DNA from 3 places in the Alteromonas sp. P256 genome. Region 3 is predicted to be linked to each of the others. Evidence: predicted binding sites of a transcription regulator. Region 3 holds the regulator's gene; each other region holds the start of a gene.
The links. Region 3 encodes FliA, which starts transcription of late flagellar genes. Its sites were predicted from a motif close to CTAAAGNTNNNNNNNNNNNNGCCGATA; they were not measured.

Region 1: the regulator FliA is predicted to act here: its motif matches at 2,033-2,059, upstream of V7R39_RS07680 (VC2046/SO_2500 family protein).
Region 2: the regulator FliA is predicted to act here: its motif matches at 1,529-1,555, upstream of pomA (flagellar motor protein PomA).

The regions. Positions count from the first base shown of each region.
Region 1 is NZ_JAZETM010000003.1:457,312-460,595, forward strand. Features, by position in the region: gene V7R39_RS07670 (EF-hand domain-containing protein) at 24-266, opposite strand; gene trhO (oxygen-dependent tRNA uridine(34) hydroxylase TrhO) at 338-1,348, opposite strand; gene V7R39_RS07680 (VC2046/SO_2500 family protein) at 1,481-1,999, opposite strand; gene V7R39_RS07685 (response regulator) at 2,131-3,284, shown strand, end outside.
Region 2 is NZ_JAZETM010000018.1:13,159-16,442, forward strand. Features, by position in the region: gene V7R39_RS17450 (farnesyl diphosphate synthase) at 1-814, opposite strand, end outside; gene xseB (exodeoxyribonuclease VII small subunit) at 845-1,087, opposite strand; gene pomA (flagellar motor protein PomA) at 1,606-2,367, shown strand; gene V7R39_RS17465 (flagellar motor protein MotB) at 2,367-3,284, shown strand, end outside.
Region 3 is NZ_JAZETM010000001.1:241,199-244,482, reverse strand. Features, by position in the region: gene flhF (flagellar biosynthesis protein FlhF) at 1-358, shown strand, start outside; gene V7R39_RS01055 (MinD/ParA family protein) at 364-1,230, shown strand; gene V7R39_RS01050 (RNA polymerase sigma factor FliA) at 1,227-1,958, shown strand; gene cheY (chemotaxis response regulator CheY) at 1,994-2,377, shown strand; gene V7R39_RS01040 (protein phosphatase CheZ) at 2,412-3,167, shown strand; gene V7R39_RS01035 (chemotaxis protein CheA) at 3,180-3,284, shown strand, end outside.

The DNA of each region.
Region 1 (3,284 bases), on a different contig from region 3:
AATTGGTCGCTGTTGCAAACGTATTAGTATTCCCACCAACACTCTTGCCACCATTCTAAAAACTCTTCGAAGTCTATATAACCGTCGTCATTGCCGTCGATTAATTTAAAGCCTTCTTCAACGTGACTCGCCTTTGTTTTTGGCGAGATAATAGTTAAAAGCTCAATAAACTCTGTTATATCTATCTGACCATTTCCGTCACGGTCAAAAAAACTGAAGTCTTTTCTTATCTCTTCAATTTTTGCATCTGAAAGTTGAGTACTCACTCTCAATCCTTAAAACTTTACAACGATGTAGTGAGTGTATCGTCTCTCCTTTCGAGTGTCTATGCCTCTTTTTATTTTGCTTTTTCATTTGCTTTTAAGGCCCGCTCGCGCTGCGCCTGAGCTTTTTCTAAACGCTTCTGTTCCATGGTAAGCCTAGCGTCTGTTCCTACATGCTCTTGCTGTCTCGCTTTAGCTAGCTGCACTTGTTTTTCACGCTCTCTAAAGCGGGAAATTTGATCTTCAGTATGGGTGCCATGGCAATGGGGGCAGCTTACTCCTGGCTCATATACATCACTTTTTTTGTCTTCTTCGGTTATCGGCAGCCGACACGCATAGCACTGTTCGTAATGACTCTTTTCTAAATCGTGGTTTACCGCAACCCGGTTATCAAAAACGAAACAGTCACCTTCCCACAGAGACTCTTCTTTTGGCACATCTTCTAAATATTGAAGAATTCCGCCTTCCAGGTGATAAACGTCTTCAAAGCCTTGTTCTTTGAGATAGGCAGTAGATTTTTCGCAGCGTATTCCGCCTGTGCAGAACATGGCCACTTTCTTGTTTTTAGCTGGGTCGAGGGTCTTAGCGACGTACTCAGGAAACTCTCTGAAAGTATCGGTTTTTGGGTCTATCGCGTTTTTAAACGTACCAATTTCTATTTCATAGCCATTGCGCGTATCGATAACGGTAACGTCTGGGTCGCTTATTAAGTCATTCCATTCACTGGGCTTTACGTAGGTTCCTACGGTTCGTCGTGGGTCTATCCCTTCAACACCCATGGTGACAATTTCTTTTTTAAGTTTCACTTTAGTGCGATAGAAAGGTTGCTCGTCGTGAAGAGACTCTTTACAGGAAATAGGGTTAATCCGCTCGTCACTGTTTAAGTAACTGATTAACGCATCGATACCTTCTCTAGGACCGGAAACGGTTCCGTTTATCCCTTCATGAGCGAGTAGTAGCGTGCCTCTGATGCCATTTTTTTCCATGACATCAGTAAGTGGTTGGCGCATCGCCTTAAAGTTTTCAAGCGCAACGAACTTGTACATCGCGCATACAATATATTTTGATTCAGATTGTGTAGACATTGTTTTAACCTTTGCTGATTGGAGCGTAAGACCAGTGCAAAATGCGGCGCGCAGTATACCAAAACGATAGGTAAAACCAATGGGAAAATCGAGAGAACGCTGTTGCAGTAGATCTAAATCAATAAAACTGCCCTACACTGCCATCCTAATAGCCTCTTCATTAGAGTTTTTAGCGCTAATGATGTCATACAACATGGTGTTATCTTCTTTGATATCACTTCTGTAAAGATTCGCTAAACGCTTTTGTGTGCCTAAGCTACAGTTATCTTTTACATCATCCGGTATGCGTGAAGCGTCGTCAGATTGGGCAAGTGGTGAAGGGTTCATCGATAAGAATAAACGAGCAGAGGCTAAATCAGATGACATGAGTGATGCCAACGTAGCCATATTCGCCCAGTCTTTATCTGCAGCTTGTAATGCGGGCTGCCTGTAATGACTGAGGTTACTTATTTCGTTTTGATAGGGTAAGTCTTCGCTCTTTGCATGTGGAGTTAGATGTATAGGATGGGCTAACGCATTTTCATGCATGGCTAGATAAAGAGCAAACAAGCAACCTTGTGAGGAGGCTTTTGCCAATGTACCGTCAAACTCCCAGCGATAACTAGGGTCTAATTCAACAGTGCTGTTTGAATTGACTTGCTCAACGCTCATGATGAAAAACTGTAGTGATATTCATACGTTAGTTGTCGGCTGAATAAGAATATTCTGAAGGATCAAATTGCTCATTACGAATTTTTAAACCATCATTATGTATTCTTGCTCTGCAAATCTTTGGGGATGCAGTGAAATACAGTGATAAAAGAGTACTGATTGTTGAAGATCAGCGACCATTTCTGCTTATGCTTAAAGGATTATTGCAATCGATGGGCGCGACCAACATCGTGACAAAATCCTCGGCAGAACACGCTATTTCTGAAGCCAAACGCACAAAGTTTGATATTGTGGTGTGCGATCTGCATTTAGGTGCAGATTACAAAAATGGCTATGAATTAGTAGAAGAGCTAAGAGTCAAGCGACTGATAAAAACGACCTCTGTATTTATTTTGATAAGTGCAGATAGTACTCGCTCTATGGTTCTTGGTTCTATTGATAGAAGACCTGATGATTTTTTAGTTAAGCCCTTTTCACAGGTTCAATTGAAGAGCAGAATTAGCAGAGCATGGCAAAAACGACAGTTTCTACAGCATGCCTATGAGCTCATTGAGAAGGAGCAATTTACTGATGCAATAACAGTGCTAAACAAACTGTATAAAGAACCTTCTCATTACAAAGGCCATTGTGAACAGCTATTAGTTGAAACCTATTGTCGTAAAAACGACTGTAAACGGGCGTTGGCTATCTTAGCCCCCTACACTAGCGGCAAGCCTGTATTGTGGGCTCAAATTGCATTGGGAAAAACCTACATTCAAAACGCCGAGTACGACAAGGCTATCACTATCGCGATGAAAATCCTTAAGCGGAATCGTTTTAGCGCTGATGCGAACGACATATTGGCGCTTGCCCATCAAGGGTTAGAAAACCGAGAAGCCGCCTTAAGCGCAATCAAGGAAGCAATAAAACTATCGCCCTACTCTGTTTCCCGTCATTTACAAGCCTGCGAAATAGCAAAGCAAAATCTTGATTTCGTCACTGCGTCTCTCTCGTGCAGCGCTATTTGGAATTTATCTAAACGTACCGTACATAAAAACAGTCTGCATTGGTGTACGTTAATACGCAGCCTGCTAGATGTTGCCGAGCATTCAGAAGACCAAAAACTGCGGAACAAATATCAACAAGAGGCATTGCTAGCACTTCAACGGGGCAAGTTTGACGAACATCTTGTGAAAATGGATCGAAATTTTGATGTGGACATTTTTGGAAATATTGTCAACGCCAGGGTGAGCGCAATAGACGGCAAGTTGATTGATGCTAAAAAGCACTTGGTTAACTCTCAAGT
Region 2 (3,284 bases), on a different contig from region 3:
GTAGTGCCTTTTCATGCAGTACTGCCAATTCCTCTTTCGCACCATCTAATCCAAGCTTTGCAGGGAAGGTATTTTTTCCCTGGGCTTCATCAGAACCTGCCGGTTTCCCAAGAATCTCGTTACTACCTTCTACGTCCAAAATATCGTCTTGGACTTGAAATGCGAGGCCAATGTTGCTGGCGAACACCAAAAGGTCAGCTTCTGACTGCTTGTCCAAAGTGCCGCAAACAGTGGCAATCATCTCAACACACGCGCGAAGCAATGCACCGGTTTTAAGCCTATGAAGCATTTTTAATGCATCAATGTTTATGGTTTGCCCAGTGCTTGCTAAATCAATAGCTTGGCCGCCACACATGCCGTGATAGCCCGCACAGTTTGCAAGTATGCTAAGCAGCTTTGCGCGTTTAGTATCGCCAAAATCGCTAAGCTCGGCGTCGGCGAGTATACTAAACCCAAGTGTCTGAAGTGCGTCGCCAGCTAAAATGGCTGTTGCTTCGTCAAAAGCAATATGACAAGTAGGCATGCCGCGTCGCAAGTCGTCATCGTCCATAGCGGGTAAATCATCGTGCACGAGTGAATAGGCGTGCACACACTCAATAGCCATGCTAATGGCCATTTGATCTTTCTTTGGTACGTCGAGAGTGTTGCCCACAACATGCACCAGCAGTGGTCGCATGCGCTTGCCGCCCGCCAGAAGAGCATGGCGCATGGCTGCCTTCAGTTGCGGTGCATAATCGGGCAGTCCTTCGATTAGTTTCAATAAAGACGCATCAGTTTGCTGCTTAACTTGCTGATGCAGAGCAGAGAAATTCATTAAATTACCTGTAGTTAAAAAGTGAGCAGATTAGGGCTGCTCACTCTCAGGGAGCGATTGAAGTGTTTCTTCGCCTTGTTCATTAAGCAGGATTTTTACTTTCTGCTCAGCAGTTTCAAGGGACTTTTGGCCTTGTCTAGAAAGCGCTATGCCGCGCTCAAATTTTTCCAATGCTTTATTTAGCGGCAAATCGCCGTTTTCCATTTCATCGACGATCGATTCCAATTCAGCAAGGGTTTCTTCAAACGTTGCGGTATCCGTTTTTTTTGTCATAAAAGTGCTCGATAATGGGCAAAATTACCATATGGCGCACATTAACGGACGGTAGCAGATGGGTCAAATGGTTTGTCCCAATATCGAGCATCCGGCAGAGCGTCTGACCAAATGCTTGGCCTTGTCTCTTGGAGTTAGTAAAGACCAATTTTACTCGGCGCCATTCATTTGTGTATTAGCTCTTCGCAGTGTCAACGCTTGGGGCTGTCTAAGCTTGGGTAGCTTTGCATGTGTTTACCTTTGTTTCAAAAATATACAGGAAGGGTCAATACGCCCTATATCGTAGTAATATGAAAGTTTACTTAACTAACGCTACGCATAATGAAGTAAGGCTAAACATGCTATTAGCGACGTAGATAGTTATCGCTATCAACAAAGTCATTAAATATTTACTATTGCGTAAAAGACAGGAGATATTTGTGATATTTTTCAACAATGTCGTTATAGATTTTCTATACTTTGCCGATAGAATCAGAGTATATCACTAGTACTAGCTGCATATTTAAGAGGAAGAGTGAGTGGATTTAGCAACCGTAATAGGCATGTTGGGAGCCATCGGCTTTATCGTAATGGCGATGTTGATGGGCGGTACCATGAGTATGTTTATCAACGTGCCTTCACTTCTTATCGTATTCGGTGGAAGCTTGTTTGTTGTTTTATCTCAGTTCACATTGGGCCAATTCTTTGGTGCAGGTAAGGTGGCTGGTAAAGCCTTTATGTTTAAAATCGATACGCCAGAAGAGCTAATCGAGAAAATTGTAGAAATGGCTGATGCAGCGCGCAAAGGTGGTTTCTTAGCCCTAGAAGAAGCAGAAATAAGTAACGAATTTATGCAAAAAGGCGTCGACATGCTTGTTGACGGTCACGACATTGAGGTAGTGAGAGAAACGCTATCAAAAGACATTAAGATGACAACAGACCGACATGAGTTCGGGGCAACTATCTTTAAAGGCATGGGCGACGTTGCGCCAGCAATGGGAATGATAGGGACGCTAATAGGCTTGGTTGCCATGCTCTCTAACATGGACGACCCTAAATCTATCGGCCCGGCAATGGCGGTTGCACTTCTTACCACTCTCTACGGTGCCTTCTTTGCCAACATTATATGTTTACCTATTGCGGTTAAGTTGTCTAACCGAGCAGCAGAGGAAAAACTGAATCAAAGCCTTATTCTAGACGGAATTGTGGGTATAGCCGATGGCCAAAACCCTCGCGTTATCGATGGCATCTTGAAAAATTACCTAGCGGCGAGTAAGCGCAGCACCGGTGAGGAAGAGTAATGGCTGAAGAAGAATGTCCTAAGTGCCCACCCGAAGGCCTCCCAGCGTGGATGGGGACATTTGCCGATTTAATGTCGTTGCTGATGTGCTTCTTTGTACTGCTTCTTTCATTTTCAGAAATGGATGTTCTGAAGTTTAAGCAAATAGCAGGCTCTATGAGTTTTGCGTTTGGTGTGCAAAACAAGATAGAAGTGAAAGATATTCCAAAAGGCACCAGCGTTATTGCAATGGAGTTTAGACCGGGAAAGCCAGATCCTACGCCAATTGAAACCATTCAACAGCAAACCATTGAAATGACGCAGCAGATGCTGGAGTTTCAAGCGGGTGATGAAGATTCTGCTGGGGGCAGGCAGAAACAACGCGGCGAGCAACGAGGAGGGCAAGCGCAGCAAACTGCAACAGACTCGTCCTCCTCCGCATCGCAAAGCTCAGAAGAGTCTCAAACGGCTGAGTTAATGAAAAAAGTGGCCCAGCAGCTTCAAAAACAAATTCTCGATGGCTCAATTGAGATGGAGTCGTTAGGTCAACAGCTTACCATTCGCATACGTGAAAACGGTTCGTTTTCAGCGGGCTCTGCGTTTTTACAGCCACAGTTTCAGCCTGTAATTCGTAAAATTGGAACACTGCTGGCAGATGTACCAGGTGAGATAGCCATATCTGGCCACAGTGACGGGCAACATATCGCGAACGAGCTGTACCGCTCAAACTGGGACTTGTCTGCTCAGCGAGCCGTTGCTGTTGCTGAGGCCATGCGAACTGCGCCTGGCTTCGACGAAAGCCGCATGTCGGTAGTAGGGATGGCCGATACCAATCCTATTGTGGAAAATGCCACATCAGCATCAGATAGAGCGAGAAACAGACGGGTTGAAATTAATATAAATCAAGGCGAACCTATGATTTCAAAACCTATTTCCGTC
Region 3 (3,284 bases):
TCGGTTAATTAAGCAAATAAAGCATTTTGACAACGGTCAGATGCCCGTAGTGAAAAAATATTTAGTCGCGCAGGCAAATACACAATACCCTGCATTACAGCGTATTATTAAGGCTTATGACGACATCGAACTAAGTGGTTGTATTTTCACAAAGTTAGATGAGTGCTATTCTTTAGGAGAGGTACTCAGTGCGGCAGTCGAGTATCAGTTACCGGTTAGCTATGTCACCGACGGTCAGAAAGTACCTGAAGACATTAAGATTGCAGAAGCGAAATCTTTAGTTTCCGCTGCTGCAAAGCTTTATAAAAAATATGGTTTGGATCATACTAGTAATAACAACGATATTAAAACAGCATAAGTAGTATGATTGACGACCAAGCGAGTAGCTTAAGAAAAATGAAGCAATCACGGTTAATCAAAGTTATCGCCGTCACCGGAGGCAAAGGTGGCGTAGGTAAAACAAATATTACGCTTAACACAGCAATTGCTATGGCTAAGCAAGGTAAACGTGTGATGGTTCTTGATGCCGACCTAGGGTTGGCAAACGTAGATGTCATGTTAGGCCTTCGCGTCGAAAAGAACTTATCTCATGTTTTGTCCGGCGAGTGCACGCTAGACGATGTACTGGTTACTGGCCCTCACGGTATCAAAATTGCGCCAGCGACATCGGGAACTCAGTCGATGGCAGAGCTATCAACAACGCAGCATGCGGGGCTGATACGTGCGTTTAGTGAACTTCGCACGCCTATTGATGTGTTGCTCGTCGATACTGCCGCGGGCATTTCCGACATGGTGCTCAGCTTTGCAAAAGCCTCTCAAGACATCATGGTTGTTGTGTGCGACGAACCCACTTCACTCACCGATGCCTACGCGCTTATAAAACTTCTTAATCGCGAGCATGGTGTGTTTCGCTTTAAAGTGGTAGCGAACATGGTGAGGGACGTGCGCGAAGGGCAAGAATTATTTAGTAAACTGAGTAAAGTAACAGGGCGCTTCTTAGATGTTGCGCTAGAATTAGTCGCAACAATACCGTTTGATGAAAATATTCGCCGTGCAGTTAGAAAACAAACTGCTATAGTCGATGCCTATCCAGGCTCACCTGCTGCTGTCGCGATAAGCCAGCTAGCAAATAGAGCGGCATCATGGCCAATACCTGCTCAGCCAGGTGGCCACTTAGAATTTTTCATTGAGCAATTAATTGCAGAAAAAGCAGTAGGGAATCAGCGTTGAATAGTAAGGCGGCAGCTTATCAACAACAAACTGATAAGTCGCAGTTGGTAGAGCGACATGCGCCTCTTGTGAAGCGCATAGCACATCATTTGATTGCGCGACTCCCTGCCAGTGTTCTCGTTGATGACCTTATTCAATCTGGCATGATTGGTTTGCTAGAGGCTGCTCGAAACTTTGACGGTTCTAAAGGCGCAAGTTTTGAAACCTTCGCGGGTATTCGCATTCGCGGTGCTATGTTAGACGAAATTCGCAAAGGTGATTGGACACCGCGTTCGGTGCATAGAAATGGACGTGCCATTACAGACGCCATCTCTCGTGTAGAGGGCGAAACAGGGAGAGATGCAAGAGATATTGATATTGCTGCTAAGCTAAACGTAAGCTTGCAGGACTATCATCAAATGCTCAACGAGGTAAACGCAGGTAAATTAGTTGGGATTGAAGATTTAGGTGTGTCGGAGGATGTGATTACTACCGAGCAAAGCAGAGGTAGTGATGCACCGCTAGAAGACCTTATGCAAGGGGCGTTTCAAAAGGCACTTGCGCAAGCAATCACCACGTTACCGGAGCGAGAAGCGATAGTGCTTTCTTTATACTATGATGAAGAACTGAACTTAAGAGAAATCGGTGAGGTTCTTGATGTAAGTGAATCGAGAGTGAGTCAAATTCACAGTCAGGCCATGTTAAAACTCAAATCTCGAATGAAGTCGTGGCGAGCTGACGAAGAATAGAAATTACAACAATTAACCCCTCACTGGAGGCTATTTTGGATAAGAGCATGAAGATTCTCGTGGTCGATGATTTTTCAACCATGAGACGTATCATTAAAAACCTATTAAAAGATTTGGGTTTCGCAAACATCCAGGAAGCGGACGACGGAAATACGGCGTTACCTATGCTACAGCAAGGTGATTTCGATTTTGTTGTAACCGACTGGAACATGCCAGGCATGCAGGGTATTGATTTGCTTAGAGCAATTCGCGCTGATGACAAGCTGAAGCATTTGCCGGTACTAATGGTAACCGCTGAAGCGAAGAAAGAACAAATTGTTGCCGCTGCGCAAGCAGGCGTAAATGGCTATGTAGTTAAGCCGTTTACTGCAGCTACATTGAAAGAAAAGCTAGATAAAATATTCGAACGTTTAGGTTGATCCAGACGCTCACCAGAGAAACGAGGTTTACTGGATGACAACGAATACAAACGTTCCACTTTCATTAGAAGAAGCTAAGCAACTCGTTGTTTATCTTGAGGCTGGTGATAATGCGTCGGCCAATGCGCTGTTTGAAGCGGCGTCAATGAAAGAGAATGTAGAGCTTTTCGCTGAAGTAGGAAAGCTAACGCGCCAACTTCATGACGCGCTCAACAATTTTCAAATAGACGATCGCATAAAGAATTTAGCGACAGACGATATTCCCGATGCGCAATCTCGCCTAACTTATGTTATCGAAGAAACCGAGAAAGCTGCCAACACTACCATGGATGCGGTAGAGGCGAGTATGCCTATTGCTGAACTGCTAGCTTCTCGCATTGACAGCGTGATGCCTGAGTGGAAAAAGCTCATGACTCGCCAGATTGAGGTGGGCGATTTCAAGGTTTTATGTAAAGACTTAGATGAATTGTTAGAAGATGGTGCTTCGCAGTCGGCTAAACTTACACAATTGCTAACTGAAGTATTAATGGCGCAGGGTTATCAAGACCTTACAGGTCAGGTTATCCGCCGGGTTATCGACTTAGTAAAAGAAGTTGAAGAGAGCTTAGTCAACATGCTTACCATGTTTGGCGAGCGGGATAGTTCAGAACAAACTAAACCATTAAGCGCTGAGGCCGATAAGGCTGAAGGTGTGAAAGCAGAGGGTCCGATTATCGATGCAGAAACGCGTGATGATGTTGTATCGGGCCAGGATGATGTTGATGATCTTCTGTCGAGCTTAGGTTTTTAGGGGAGCGGGCGCATGTCGTTTGATGTTGACGAGGAAATACTACAGGACTTTCTAGTTGAAGCTGGAGAGATACTTGAACAATTACAAGAACAGCTCGTTGATCTTGAGAACAATCCT